One region of the Yoonia sp. 67-2 genome, then DNA from elsewhere that is predicted to be linked to it. Evidence: riboswitches for the same ligand, from Rfam matches in the RefSeq annotation. Region 1 holds a riboswitch; each other region holds the start of a gene.
What was found. Region 1 has a riboswitch for thiamine pyrophosphate ahead of thiB (thiamine ABC transporter substrate binding subunit). Riboswitches for the same ligand answer to the same signal wherever they lie in the genome.

Region 1 (4,229 bases):
AACAACAGCGCAGCGCCTGACGCCGCCTCCATCCGGAATGCCCCCATCAGCCGGAACATCGCCAGTGGCAGGGTTTCCTCGGCCTCGCCCGCGAACAAGGTGATGACTCCCAGATCGCCCATCGACAAGGCCGCCGCCAGCCCCGCACCAAAGCCCAAAGGGCGGCGGATGCGCGGCAAGACGACGATCCGCACGAAGGCCCAGCCAGTCAGGCCGAGGCTTGCGCCCAAACGTCCGAAGTCGCGCTGGATCGCATCGACCGACGGGGTGATGGCGCGCAGAGCAAAGGGCAGGGCGAGCGTTGCGTTCACCAAGATCGTAATGGGCAGGGCCAGACGGGCTGGGTTGATGAAGGGATAGACCAACAAGAACGCGCCTGTGCCGACGACCAGACCGGACGCGGCCAAAGGCAGAACGCCCAGCACAGCGATCAAGGACCCACCGCGCAGGGCAAGCCCCAGCGCCATGGTGACGCAGAGCAGGGCGGAACAGGCTGCGACGATGATAGACCGTCCCGCTGCAGCCCAGATCGAGGCTGGCATCAGCGCCAGCCCCGGCACGCCGCGCCAGATGATCATGGTCAAAGGCATTAACAAAAAGACAGCGACCAGTGCGATCATCAAATAATCCAGTAACGGCCAGCGCAGGTCCCAGCGTTGCACGACCCGGTCCAACCCCGCGCCCAATGCGTCGACACTCGTCACCCGCCAGACCAAAGCCGCCGCCGCAGCGCAAAGCCCAAACTGGATCGCCGCCAGCATCGCGGCGCGGCCCAGATCAAAGTCAAACCGCAGGGCCTGATAGATCGCCAACTCTACCGTGGTCGCGCGCGGCCCACCGCCCAAGGTCAGCGCCACGGCGAAACTGGTCAGGCAGATCAGAAAGATCACCAGAAACGCCCCCGGCACGATATTGCGCAGCATCGGCCATTCGAGCAAGCGCCCGACCGGCATGTTCAGCGAGGCCGCGAGGCGGAATCTTTCTGCCGGGATCGACAGCCAGCCTTGCAGGATCAGCCGGATCGCTAAAGGCAGGTTGAAGAACACATGCGCCAGCACGACACCATGAAAGCCGTAGATGCTGACCAGCGGCAAGCCCAGCCATGCGAGGCCGGTATTCACGACACCACTGCGCCCGAAAACAGCGATCAGCCCGATCACCGCGACGATCACCGGCAGCAGAAACGGCGCGCCCAGCAGGGTGATCAACGCTTTGCGCCCGGTGAATTGCCGCCGCGCCAAGGCCCGCGCGACGGGGATCGCCAGCAGCACGCTGAGCGTGGCGGACACCAGCGCCTGATGCAGGGTAAAGCGGATCACCACCCAATCGGCAGGCGACAACCCGCGCTGCCATTCGGCACGCCAGCCGACAGCGACCAGCGTGCCAATCGTCAGCACCAGCACCAGTGCCGCAGCGATGGCACCGGGCCAGCGTGGCGCTATTGCGACAGCGCGTTGCGCCATTCGTCCAAGGCTTCTTCACGGATCGCCGCCGCATCCTCGGGCGACAGCAACAGGGCCGTGTCGGGTGTGATCAGCGTGTCAAAGCCTGCGGGCAGGCCGTCCGCTGGCACGACAGCAGGATACATCCAGTTGGTTTCAGGGATGATCGACTGGAACCCTTCGGTCACCATGAAGGCAAGGAATTGATCCGCCAGTTCCGGCTGATCGGTGGTGGCGACTTTGGCCGCAACCTCGACCTGCATGTAATGGCCTTCGTCGAAGGCCCAAGCCACCTTGGTATCGTCGTCTTCGGCGATCACGTGATAGGCAGGCGATGTGGTGTAGGACAGGACAGCATCCGCTTCGCCTTCCAGAAACAGCCCATACGCCTCGGACCAGCCCGGCGTGACGGTGACAATATTGTCGGCAAGGTCAGCCCAAAGTTCGGCGGCAGTGTCGGGGTAGGCGGTCTTGACCCACATCAGCAAGCCAAGGCCGGGGGTGGATGAGCGCGGGTCTTGGATGACGATACGGATGTCGCTGTCGGCGAGTTCGCGCAAGGATGTGGGCGCTTCGGCCCCGGCATTGCCAACAAAGGCGAAATAGCTCCAGTCAAAGGGTAGGAAATCAGGGTCATCCCATGCGATCGGCAGATCAAGATCAGCTTCCACACCATGCGGTGCGAAGAGACCAGTTTCCCGCGCGGCTGCGGTCAGGTTGGTGTCGAGGCCGAGGACGATATCGGCCTCCGTCCGTGGCCCTTCCAATTGCAGACGCGCCAGCAGGGCCGCGCCATCACCGGTGCCGATGAATTGCACTTCGCAGCCGCAGGTTTCCTCGAACGCTGTCTTGATCGCGGGGCCGGGGCCCCATTCGCTGACGAAACTGTCGTAGGTCATGACTTGCAACACCGGGGTTTGCGCCAATGTGCCTGTGGCACAAAGCGCAAATCCCGCAGCAAGTGGCAGATAAATGTGGTTTTGCATCCTATCCTCCAAATGCGACGGGCGGATTGGGGGATAGCGGGATTGCCATACCTTCCCTCCGCCGGTCCTAACCGGTTCAGGTTCAACGGGTCTGCTTGCGCATCTCAGCCGGAATGGCACCCCGAGGTGACAGGCAGGCTAGGGTGGATGTCAGGCGGGCGCAAGGGAAACCTCTTGAGCCTATGCGGCCCGCCCGCTAGACCGTTGGCAAACGGGGGTTCGCCATGTCCATCAACAGTTTCGGTCATCTTTTCCGGTTCACCACATGGGGCGAAAGCCATGGGCCAGCCCTAGGGGCGACCGTCGATGGCTGCCCACCCGGCGTGCCGCTGGAGCCTGCGATGATCCAGCAATGGCTGGACAAACGCCGCCCCGGGCTGAACAAGAACACGACCCAGCGGAATGAACCAGACGCGGTGCAAATCCTGTCCGGTGTCTATGAAGGGCGCACGACCGGCACACCGATTCAGTTGATGATCGAGAATACCGACCAGCGGTCCAAGGATTATGGCGATATCCTGAACACCTTCCGGCCCGGTCATGCCGATATCACCTATCACCAGAAATATGGCTTGCGCGATCCGCGTGGCGGCGGGCGATCCTCGGCCCGGGAAACCGCGTCACGGGTGGCGGCGGGCGGTGTCGCGCGCGAGGCGATCAAGGCGATTGCGCCGGGTGTGCAGATCAAAGGCTATATGACCCAGATGGGGGCGAAGCAGATTGATCGTTCCAATATGGATTGGGACCAGATCGATCAGAATGATTTCTTTTGCCCCGATGCGCAGGCGGCGGCTGAATGGAACGATTATCTGACTTGGCTGCGTAAGGATGATCACAATTCGGTCGGCGCGATCATCGAGGTAGTCGCGCGCGGTGTGCCAGCGGGGATCGGCGCGCCGGTTTATGCCAAGCTGGACACGGATCTGGCCGCTGCGATGATGTCGATCAACGCCGTGAAAGGTGTCGAGATCGGCGAAGGCATGGCCGCTGCGGCCCTGACCGGGCGCGACAATGCGGATGAGATTTTCATGGGGCCGGATGGGCCGGAATATAGCTCCAACCATGCCGGCGGTATTCTGGGCGGGATCAGCACGGGGCAGGATATCGTCGTGCGTTTCGCGGTGAAACCGACATCGTCGATCCTGTCACCGCGCAAGTCGATCATGATGGATGGCTCGCCCACAGAGGTGATCACTAAAGGCCGCCACGACCCCTGTGTCGGCATCCGCGCCGTGCCGGTGGGTGAGGCGATGATGGCCTGCGTGATCCTCGATCATCTGCTGCTGGATCGTGGTCAGACCGGCGGCGTGCGCGGCGTGATCGGCGGCTGACGCGACAGCTGCACCGCCAAAATCCCTGCGGCGATGATCACGACGCCGAGCACGTCGAGCGGGCCGATGCTTTCGCCTAAAAGGATGGCGGCGACCGCCACCCCAAAAAATGGGTTGAGAAAGTGGAAGGTCGATGCCTTGACCGCACCGATCCGGCCGACCAGCAGGAACCAGACCAAGGTCGCGGCGAGGCCCGGCACCAGCACGGTATAGGCAAAGGCGACGATCAGCTGCCAGTTCCAAGTCACCACCAAGGTCTCAAATGCCAGCGCGGGCACCGCCAGCAGAACAGCGCCGACCAGCATCTGCAAACCCACGATCATCAGCACATTGCCGCCCGATGACGCGCCCATGACCGCCAGCGTGGCGATGGTCAGAGAGATCACCCCGATCACGCACAGGACCAGACCGAAGATATCGACGCCGCCACTGATCCGCGCGCCCATGATCAGGACGACCCCGACAACGCC
Region 2 (4,229 bases), on a different contig from region 1:
TGCCCCGTCCCGGCGGAATTTGAGGATCGCCATATCCAGCGCCTGCACCGAGGAAATATCCCAGATATGCGCCTGGCTGACGTCGATGATGACCCTGTCCAAGGCTTCCTTGAAATCAAAGGCATTCATGAAATCCTCGACCGAGCCATAGAACATCTGGCCTTCGATGATATAGGTCCGCTCGCGCCCATCGGGCGAGATCGTGGTGCTGATCTTGAACAGCTGCGCGATCTTGGCGGCAAAGAAGATACCCGACAACAACACACCGACCAACACGCCAATGGCGAGGTTATGGGTATAGACCACCGTCACCACCGTCGCGATCATCACGATGGATGAGGATTGCGGATGCGTCCGCAGTGCCTGAATTGATGACCACGAAAATGTCCCGATACTGACCATGATCATGATCGCGACCAGCGCCGCCATCGGGATCTGGCTGACCAGATCACCCAGGACGACGACCATGAACAACAGGTATACCCCGGCAGCGAAACAGGACAACCGCCCGCGCCCGCCAGATTTGACGTTAATGATCGACTGCCCGATCATCGCACAGCCTGCCATCCCGCCGATGAAACCCGTTGCCGTGTTCGAGATACCTTGACCGATACATTCCTGATTGCGGTCGGATTTGGTGTCGGTCAGATCATCGACGATATTCTGCGTCATCAGGCTTTCCAGCAGGCCGACGATGGCGACCGCGATGGAATAGGGCAGGATGATCATGAAGGTTTCAAAGTTCAGCGGGATCTGCGGGATCAGGAACACAGGCAGCGTATCGGGCAAGGCACCCATATCGCCTACGGTGCGCACGTCCCAACCAAAGAACATCACCAGCGCCGTCAGCACGATGATGGTGACCAGCGGCGACGGGATCGCCTTGGTGATCAGCGGGAACAGATAGATGATCGCAAGACCTGCAGCTACCAACACATAGGTCAGCCATGTGACCAGCGCGGGGTCCAGTTCGGTCAATTGCGCCATGAAGATCAGGATCGCCAGCGCGTTGACAAAGCCGGTCATCACCGATTTCGACACGTAGCGCATGATAAAGCCAAGCTTCAGCACACCCGCCCCAATCTGGATCAGACCGGCCAGCACGGTGGCGGCCAACAGATATTCCAGCCCGTGTTCACGCACCAACGTGATCATCAGCACCGCCGTCGCCGCCGTCGCGGCAGAGATCATGCCGGGCCGTCCGCCGGTGAAGGCAATCAGCACCGCGATGGAAAAGCTGGCGTAAAGCCCGACCTTGGGGTCCACGCCCGCGATGATTGAAAAGGCAATGGCTTCGGGGATCAGGGCAAGGGCGACGACAAGCCCCGCCAGCAGGTCGCCCCGGATGTTACCGAACCATTCGGCCCGGTATGTATCGAGAGATATCATGTAAATCTTTCCTGTTCGGCGTCATGGGCCGACAACATTGGTTTTAACAGGTTGTCCGGCGGATCAGCGGCCGGAAGAGCCACCCAAGCTTTACCTCGGGTCCATGTTTACAAGACGCGATATACACGAAGTCTGACGCATGCCAACCCACCTTTGCAATTCAGGCAAAAACTTCACAAAGGGGCCGCGGATCGCATCAGAAGAAACGATGAAAATGATGCGTCGGGCCGTGGCCCTGCCCGACGGTCAAGGTATCCGCCCCTGTGATCGCATCCGCGACATAGGCTTTGGCCTGCGCCGCCGCCTGCACCAGCGGCACCCCTTGCCCCAGCAATGTCGCAAGCGCAGATGACAGGGTGCAACCCGTGCCATGGGTCTTGCGCGTCGCCTGCCTTGTGCCCGGCAGCCAGGTCAGCCCGGTGGCGTCGGCCAGCAGGTCAGGGCAATCATCCCCAGCGAGATGCCCGCCTTTGAGCAGCACCGCCTTTGGCCCCAGCGCCAGCAAATCCCGCGCCTGCGCCTGCATCTGGTCGCGGGTGGCGGCCTCTGACTGACCAAGCAGATCGGCGGCTTCCGGCAGGTTGGGCGTGATAACCGCCGCCATCCCCAGCATGTCGCGCAAGGCGTCCACCGCAGCCGTTTGCAACAGACGATCCCCGCTTTTGGCCACCATCACAGGGTCCAGCACGATGGGCGCCTGCAGCCCCTGCAGGGCCCGCGCCACTGCCGCGATGATCGCGGCATCGCCCAGCATCCCGATCTTGACCGCATCAATGCGGATATCTGCCCGGATCGCGGCGATCTGGGCGGCGACCATATCGTCGGGGATCATCTGCACCGCTGTCACGCCTTGCGTATTCTGCGCCGTCAGCGCCGTGATCACCGCCATCGCATAGCCGCCATTGGCCGAAATCGCCTTGATATCCGCCTGAATACCGGCCCCGCCGGATGGGTCAGAGCCTGCGATGGACAGGATATTCGCAATCATCCTGCTGCACCCCGCAGGATGGCACGTCTGTGATCATTTTCAGTCATCGCATGTCCCCCGCCGGATCGGGGGTCAGTGATGCGCGGACCAGACAAGCCTTGGCCGGGCGTATCACGGACTCCCTACGCCAGCATGATCTGGTTCAGGTTCAAAGGGTGCTTCTCAGCCCGCAATCGCGGACGCCCCTGTCGTGATAGTGAGGGTAAAGATCAGCGGGGCTGAGTCAAGAAGAGGTGACGTTTGCCTGTTCTGTGTTCATGGACGACGCCGCTCACGCGGTATTGGGGCTTATCGGCATAGCGTTCCCCCTTACGCGCGCCAGATCGCCTCGTAATGATCCATGATCTCACCAAGCCGCTCTGGCCCGAAGCTTGGGTCGTGGCCGCCGTGGATCAGCGTCAGCTCAAGCGCGCGCAGTTTGGCGAAAGTACTCAGGTAATCCGGCACCGACATGCCCGGCCCGTCATAGATCAGCGGGCCGTCGTAGATCGCATCGCCCCCGAACAGCACGCCGGTCGCACGTTCGAGCAGGCCGATGCCCCCCGGTGAATGCCCCGGCAGGTGCAGGATCTCATAGACATGATCGCCCAGATCGACGCTGTCGCCCTCTTGCAGCAAGCCCGTCGCCGGTGCGCCGCGCAGCACGTAGGACCGTGGGTCGTAGCCCTCATACGGCAATGCATCGATCAACACCTCGTCCAGCGGTGGATAACCAGCGTCCAGAAAGGTCTGGATCAGCCGCGCGGGCATGTCGTCGCGATAGAGCGAGTTCAGACCGGATGGCGCGGCCATTTCCTCGGCCTCGGCCGGATGCACCAGACGGATGTCGAATTCATGCACCCCGCCGATATGGTCGATATGGGTGTGGGATGAGACGCAGATAATCTCTTTCCCCGGATCGCGGCGCAAAGTGTCGAGGTACGGGCGCAACGGCACGATCCCCATCCCGGTATCAAGGATCATGTCGCGGTCGCGGCCTTGCACCAGAAACATATTCGCCTGTTCCAGCACATGGACATGCGGCTCAAGGATCAGGGTGACATCGGGGCCGACCTCGCGCGCGGTAAACCAATTTTCAGCGACGGGAAGTTTCATGTCATTGCACTTTCAAAGGACGCGGGTCCGACCCGCCGGTGAAGAGCGGCGCGTGCCAGATGAATCCGGTATCGCGGGTGATGACGGGCTGGCCGCAAGTAAAAGGATTGGTGGACAGATCAGCGATACCCGTCGCGCCGTCCCAATGGCCCAAGGCATAATGGCTGGTGAAAATCTCTGGCACCGGGCGGTCCTGTGGGGCGGGACCGATGCCGAACAGAAAACGATCCTCGCTGGCGATCAGCACACCGGTCATGTCACCCCATGCGATCCGAAGCCCCCGCAACGGCGCGGTCGCTTGCGCCAGCCAAGCCTCGCGATACTCGGCATGCACGCCGTCCTCGATCAGCACGCCGCTGTCCAATGACATGGCACCGACATCGGGGCGGGCCAAGGCCCCTTGCCAGTTGATTTCGCGATGCCAAGTGCATTGGCTGTCGGTGACGGTGATCTGCCCCGCAAAGCCCTCGATCCGCAGCAGCGATTGCAATGCCGCCTCACCCAGATCGGCAAGGCAGGTGCCCGTCAGCGCGGGCAGATCGGCCGGCACCCGCAGGTCGGCGAATAAATCACCCGCCTGCATCCAATGCACATGGGTGGTGGCATCCTCATATCCCGGCGCTGTGATCCAGTCGCGCCGCCAATGGCCTTGCAGATCCTTGGTGGTGATCACGCGGCAGCCTGTTGCCGTTTACTCAATTCCGCGATGATCTGCCCCGCGCTGACGACAGCCCCGGTTTGCAGATATTCCATCGCT
Region 3 (4,229 bases), 130 kb from region 1:
CATCCACCAGCGTGATCTGACCGACACCCGCGCCGGTAAGATATTGCAGCACCGGCACGCCCAGACCGCCCGCGCCGACTACGAGGATATGGGCGGCAGCCAACCGGGCCTGACCGGTATCGCCGATCTGTGGCAGGATCATCTGGCGGGCATAGCGGCTCATGCGCAGACCTTCAGCCATTCGCCAATCTGCGCCTCGGGTGCAGGGTGCAATGTGATGTCGGTCACTGCCGCAACGATATCCGCGCCTGCCTCAAATGCTCCCTGCGCGCGCGCCACGCTCATGCCGCCGATGGCGCATAACGGGAGGTCGCCGATCAGCCGCTTCCATTCCGTAACGCGGTCCAATCCCTGCTGCTGCCATTTCATCTGTTTCAGGATCGTCGGATAGACCGGTCCAAGCGCGATATAATCCGGAGCCAGCGCCAAGGCGCGGTCCAGTTCCGCATGATCATGCGTTGAAATCCCCAGCCGCAGCCCGGCACGACGGATCGCCGTCAGATCAGCGGTATCAAGGTCCTCTTGCCCCAGATGCAGCCAATCAGCGCCTGCGTCGATGGCCAATTGCCAATGATCATTGACCACCAGCGTCGCCCCATAGCGACGCGACAGCGCCAAAGCGGCGCTGATCTCGTGGCGCAATACATCTTGTGGCGCATCCTTGATGCGCAATTGCACCAGCTTGACGCCCAGCGGCAGCGCGCTTTCCAGCCAAGCAAGTGAATCGAAGATCGGGTAGAACCGGGGCAGGATCATAGCCACGCCTTTCCAATAACCGGTGTTGAAGGGGCGGCCATATCGCGCGGGGCCATCGGATCGGCGCCATGCGCCATCTGACCTGCCTGCGCCGCCAGCGCAAAGGCGCGCGCCATCGCCACCGGATCACCAGCTTGCGCCACGGCGGTGTTCAAAAGAACTGCGTCATAGCCCAGTTCCATCGCATCCGCCGCATGGCTGGGCAGGCCGAGACCCGCATCGATCACCATCGGCACATCGGGGAAAGCGGCGCGCAGCGCCCGCAGCCCATAACGGTTATTCAGCCCAAGGCCAGACCCGATGGGTGCCCCCCAGGGCATCAGCACCTGCGCCCCGGCATCCAGCAGGCGCGCGGCCAGCACCTGATCCTCGGTTGTATAGGGAAACACCGCGAACCCGTCAGCAACCAAGGCCTGCGTCGCCTCCAGCAGACCAAACGGATCGGGTTGCAGCGTGTCGGCATGGCCGATCACCTCCAGCTTGATCCAGTTCGTCTCGAACAATTCGCGCGCCATCTGCGCGGTGGTGATCGCTTCGCGCGCGCTGTAGCAGCCTGCCGTATTGGGCAGAATATGCACGCCAAAGCCGCGAATGATGTCCCAAAACGCCTGACCCTGCCCGCCTTCACGCCGCAAGGAGACCGTCGCTACCGATGCGCCAGACCTGCGGAATGCCTCTGCCATGATTGCGGGTGATGGATATTGCGCCGTGCCCAGCATCAGCGGGGTGTCCAATGTCACGCCATAGAAGCTGCGCATGTCTTCAGCCCCCCTGCATCGGTGCCAGCACTTCGAGCCGGTCACCTGCGCTCAGCGGGGTTGCATCGCGCGCCGCCTTGGGAACGAACTGGCCGTTCAGCGCCGTCGCCACGCGCGCATCGTGCCAGCCCAGATCATCCAACGCGGCAGCAACCGTCGTGCCGGTGATCTCGCGCGCTTCACCATTCACCTCAATCCGCATGGACCAGATCCCCCTTGCTTCCATTGATCAGATAATCTGTCGCCTGCGCCGCCAGTGCCGGGGCCATCAGATAGCCATGGCGGAACAGCCCGTTCAGATGCAGCACCCGGCCTTTGGCAGTGACGCGCGGCACATTGTCAGGATAGGCCGGACGCAGATCGGCGCCGGTTTCCAGCAATTCCGCCTCAGCAAACCGCGGGTCAAGCGCATAGGCCGCCCCCAGCAACTCCAGCACCGCACGCGCTGTCACGCCGCGCCGGTCCGCGCTTTCGACCTGCGTGGCACCGAGCATGAACACCCCCTCTGCGCGCGGGACGATATACAGCGGATGGCGTGGATGCAGCAGGCGCAACGGGCGCGACAGTGTGATATCCGGGGCACGCAGCAACAGCATTTCGCCTCGCACAGCACGCAGATCCGGCAGCCCGGCCGCCATGCCGCGCGCGTCAATCACAGGGCCGCTGATCTCTTCCGGCACAACTGCGGACTTGGTGATCACCACACCCATCGTGGTCAGCGCGCGGGTCAGATCGGCCAAGGCACGGCGCGGGTCAAGATGGGATTCCTGCGCGAAGAACAGCGCTGTTTGATGTGCGGCAAGATCTGGTTCCAACGCGGACAGATCGTCGACGCGCACATGCCCCGTGGTGCGACGTGCAAAACGCGCCAGTTCACCCTGATCACGTTGCAATGCGATGACAAGCGAGCCGCGCTGCGTCACCTCCGTCACCTCCGCCCAAAAGGCGGCCGCCTTTGTACCATGGGCCACGATTGCCGGTTCGGCCACGGCCCCTTCACAGAAGGGGGCCAGCATGCCCCCGGCCCACCATGAACAGCCATGCGCGCCCGGTGCGCCATGCCGGTCAATTAATCGCGGAGTAAGCCCGGCCTTGCACAAGCTGTAAGCCGCGCAAAGCCCTGCCACACCCGCGCCGATCACCGTGACATCGGCCAACGGCGCGGGTTTCGCGCGTCTGATCTTGCTCTGAGCCACTGCCGCCCCCTTGTTGTGATACCAACACAGGAAGACGGATCGCTTGCGTCATGCGCAGCTGGTCACCGTTTCCTACGCCGGTATGATCCGGATCAGGTTCGATGGGTTAGCTTTCGCCTCTCAGCCCCAAACGGGGCACCCCAACGGTTGTGGGAAGGAGCCTAGGTCAATCAATTCGCGCTGGCAAGCGCCTTGATTGCACGACAGATTTGGTATGTGCGGATGGCAGCAGGCAATGGCCCAAGGCTGGGTTTATGCAACGGCATGTTTTCAATGCGAAGACGCGGATCGGCGATCCGGGCATATCTGGTCAGCCTCTACGCCGGATTGAACCGGCCAGCGCGGGTTTGTGCAGCGTCTGGTGACAGGCAAGCTGATGATCCTTACCTCATTGAAATATATACCTTTCCGAACATATCCTCGCCTGCGCGTGATGATCAGAGCTTGCAGATCGGCGTCACACCGACGGCCCGACACTTGCGGGCGGGGCCGTCCACGCACGTTTCTTACAGATCACCCGCCGCGTCAGGCCTGTCCTGCATGAATTGTCCGTGCCATTGTCGGGCTGCGCCGATATCGGCAGCATCGTGATGGTCGACGCGCCTGTTGCACACATCATCGCGGCGATGCGCTGACATCAGAACAGCCCTTGCGCGCGAAAGCTGATTTCACAGGATTTGCCGATGATCAGGTGATCATGCACGTTCATCCCCAATGCCTGCGCCGCGTCAGAGATCTGCCGCGTCATGCTGATATCCGCCTGCGATGGTGTCGGGTCACCGGAGGGGTGATTATGCACCAGAATCATCGAGGCGGCATTCAGTTCCAGCGCACGTTTCACCACCTCGCGCGGATAGACCGGCACGTGATCCAGCGTGCCTTTGGCCTGTTCTTCATCGGCGATCAGCACATTCTTGGTGTCCAGAAACAGGATGCGGAATTGTTCGGTGTCGCGATGCGCCATGACAGTATGGCAATAATTCAGCAAAGCATCCCAGCTGGACACGACATGGCGCTGCATCACCTTTGCACGGGCGAGCCTATGTGCTGCCGCCTCGACAACCTTCAATTCGAGCGCGACGGCGGGTCCGGCCCCCGGCACCTTGCTGATTTGGGTGACACTGGCCGACAGCACCCGGTTGAAATCGCCAAAATGGTCGATCAAGGCGCGCGCAAGCGGTTTCACATCCTGTCGTGGGATCGCGCGGAACAGCACCAGTTCCAGCAATTCGTAATCTGGCACCGCCGCCTGTCCGCCCGCCAGAAACCTGTCGCGCAGCCGTTTGCGGTGATCGCGCAGATAGGATGGCAGTTTCGTCGCCATCGGTGGCACGAGATCTGTGTCAGGAAACAAGGAGCGTGATTCGGCAAAATGGGTCATAGCCCATCATGCCGGATCACAGGTTACCGCAGGGTTAACTCTTCATAGAATCCCAGAAGGATTTGACGCTGTCAAAGAAACTGGACCCCTGCGGGTTGTTTTCCTCGCTCAGCCGGTCGAATTCTTTCAGGATTTCGC

Region 2: linked by a shared signal. The riboswitch ahead of thiD (bifunctional hydroxymethylpyrimidine kinase/phosphomethylpyrimidine kinase) and the one ahead of thiB (thiamine ABC transporter substrate binding subunit) in region 1 are both predicted to bind thiamine pyrophosphate.
Region 3: linked by a shared signal. The riboswitch ahead of VOY09_RS04825 (FAD-dependent oxidoreductase) and the one ahead of thiB (thiamine ABC transporter substrate binding subunit) in region 1 are both predicted to bind thiamine pyrophosphate.

The regions. Positions count from the first base shown of each region.
Region 1 is NZ_JAYKPK010000002.1:193,059-197,287, forward strand. It holds gene VOY09_RS04235 (thiamine/thiamine pyrophosphate ABC transporter permease ThiP) at 1-1,463, opposite strand, end outside; gene thiB (thiamine ABC transporter substrate binding subunit) at 1,439-2,428, opposite strand; TPP riboswitch at 2,465-2,562, opposite strand; gene aroC (chorismate synthase) at 2,653-3,759, shown strand; gene VOY09_RS04250 (DMT family transporter) at 3,723-4,229, opposite strand, start outside.
Region 2 is NZ_JAYKPK010000008.1:21,250-25,478, reverse strand. It holds gene VOY09_RS13270 (SulP family inorganic anion transporter) at 1-1,389, opposite strand, end outside; sul1 at 1,439-1,495, opposite strand; gene thiD (bifunctional hydroxymethylpyrimidine kinase/phosphomethylpyrimidine kinase) at 1,586-2,377, opposite strand; TPP riboswitch at 2,480-2,574, opposite strand; gene VOY09_RS13260 (MBL fold metallo-hydrolase) at 2,687-3,472, opposite strand; gene VOY09_RS13255 (hypothetical protein) at 3,474-4,145, opposite strand; gene VOY09_RS13250 (cysteine hydrolase) at 4,142-4,229, opposite strand, start outside.
Region 3 is NZ_JAYKPK010000002.1:320,884-325,112, forward strand. It holds gene VOY09_RS04805 (HesA/MoeB/ThiF family protein) at 1-163, opposite strand, end outside; gene VOY09_RS04810 (thiamine phosphate synthase) at 160-756, opposite strand; gene VOY09_RS04815 (thiazole synthase) at 753-1,514, opposite strand; gene thiS (sulfur carrier protein ThiS) at 1,519-1,716, opposite strand; gene VOY09_RS04825 (FAD-dependent oxidoreductase) at 1,706-2,710, opposite strand; TPP riboswitch at 2,763-2,863, opposite strand; gene VOY09_RS04830 (hypothetical protein) at 3,217-3,348, opposite strand; gene radC (RadC family protein) at 3,348-4,091, opposite strand; gene dnaJ (molecular chaperone DnaJ) at 4,126-4,229, opposite strand, start outside.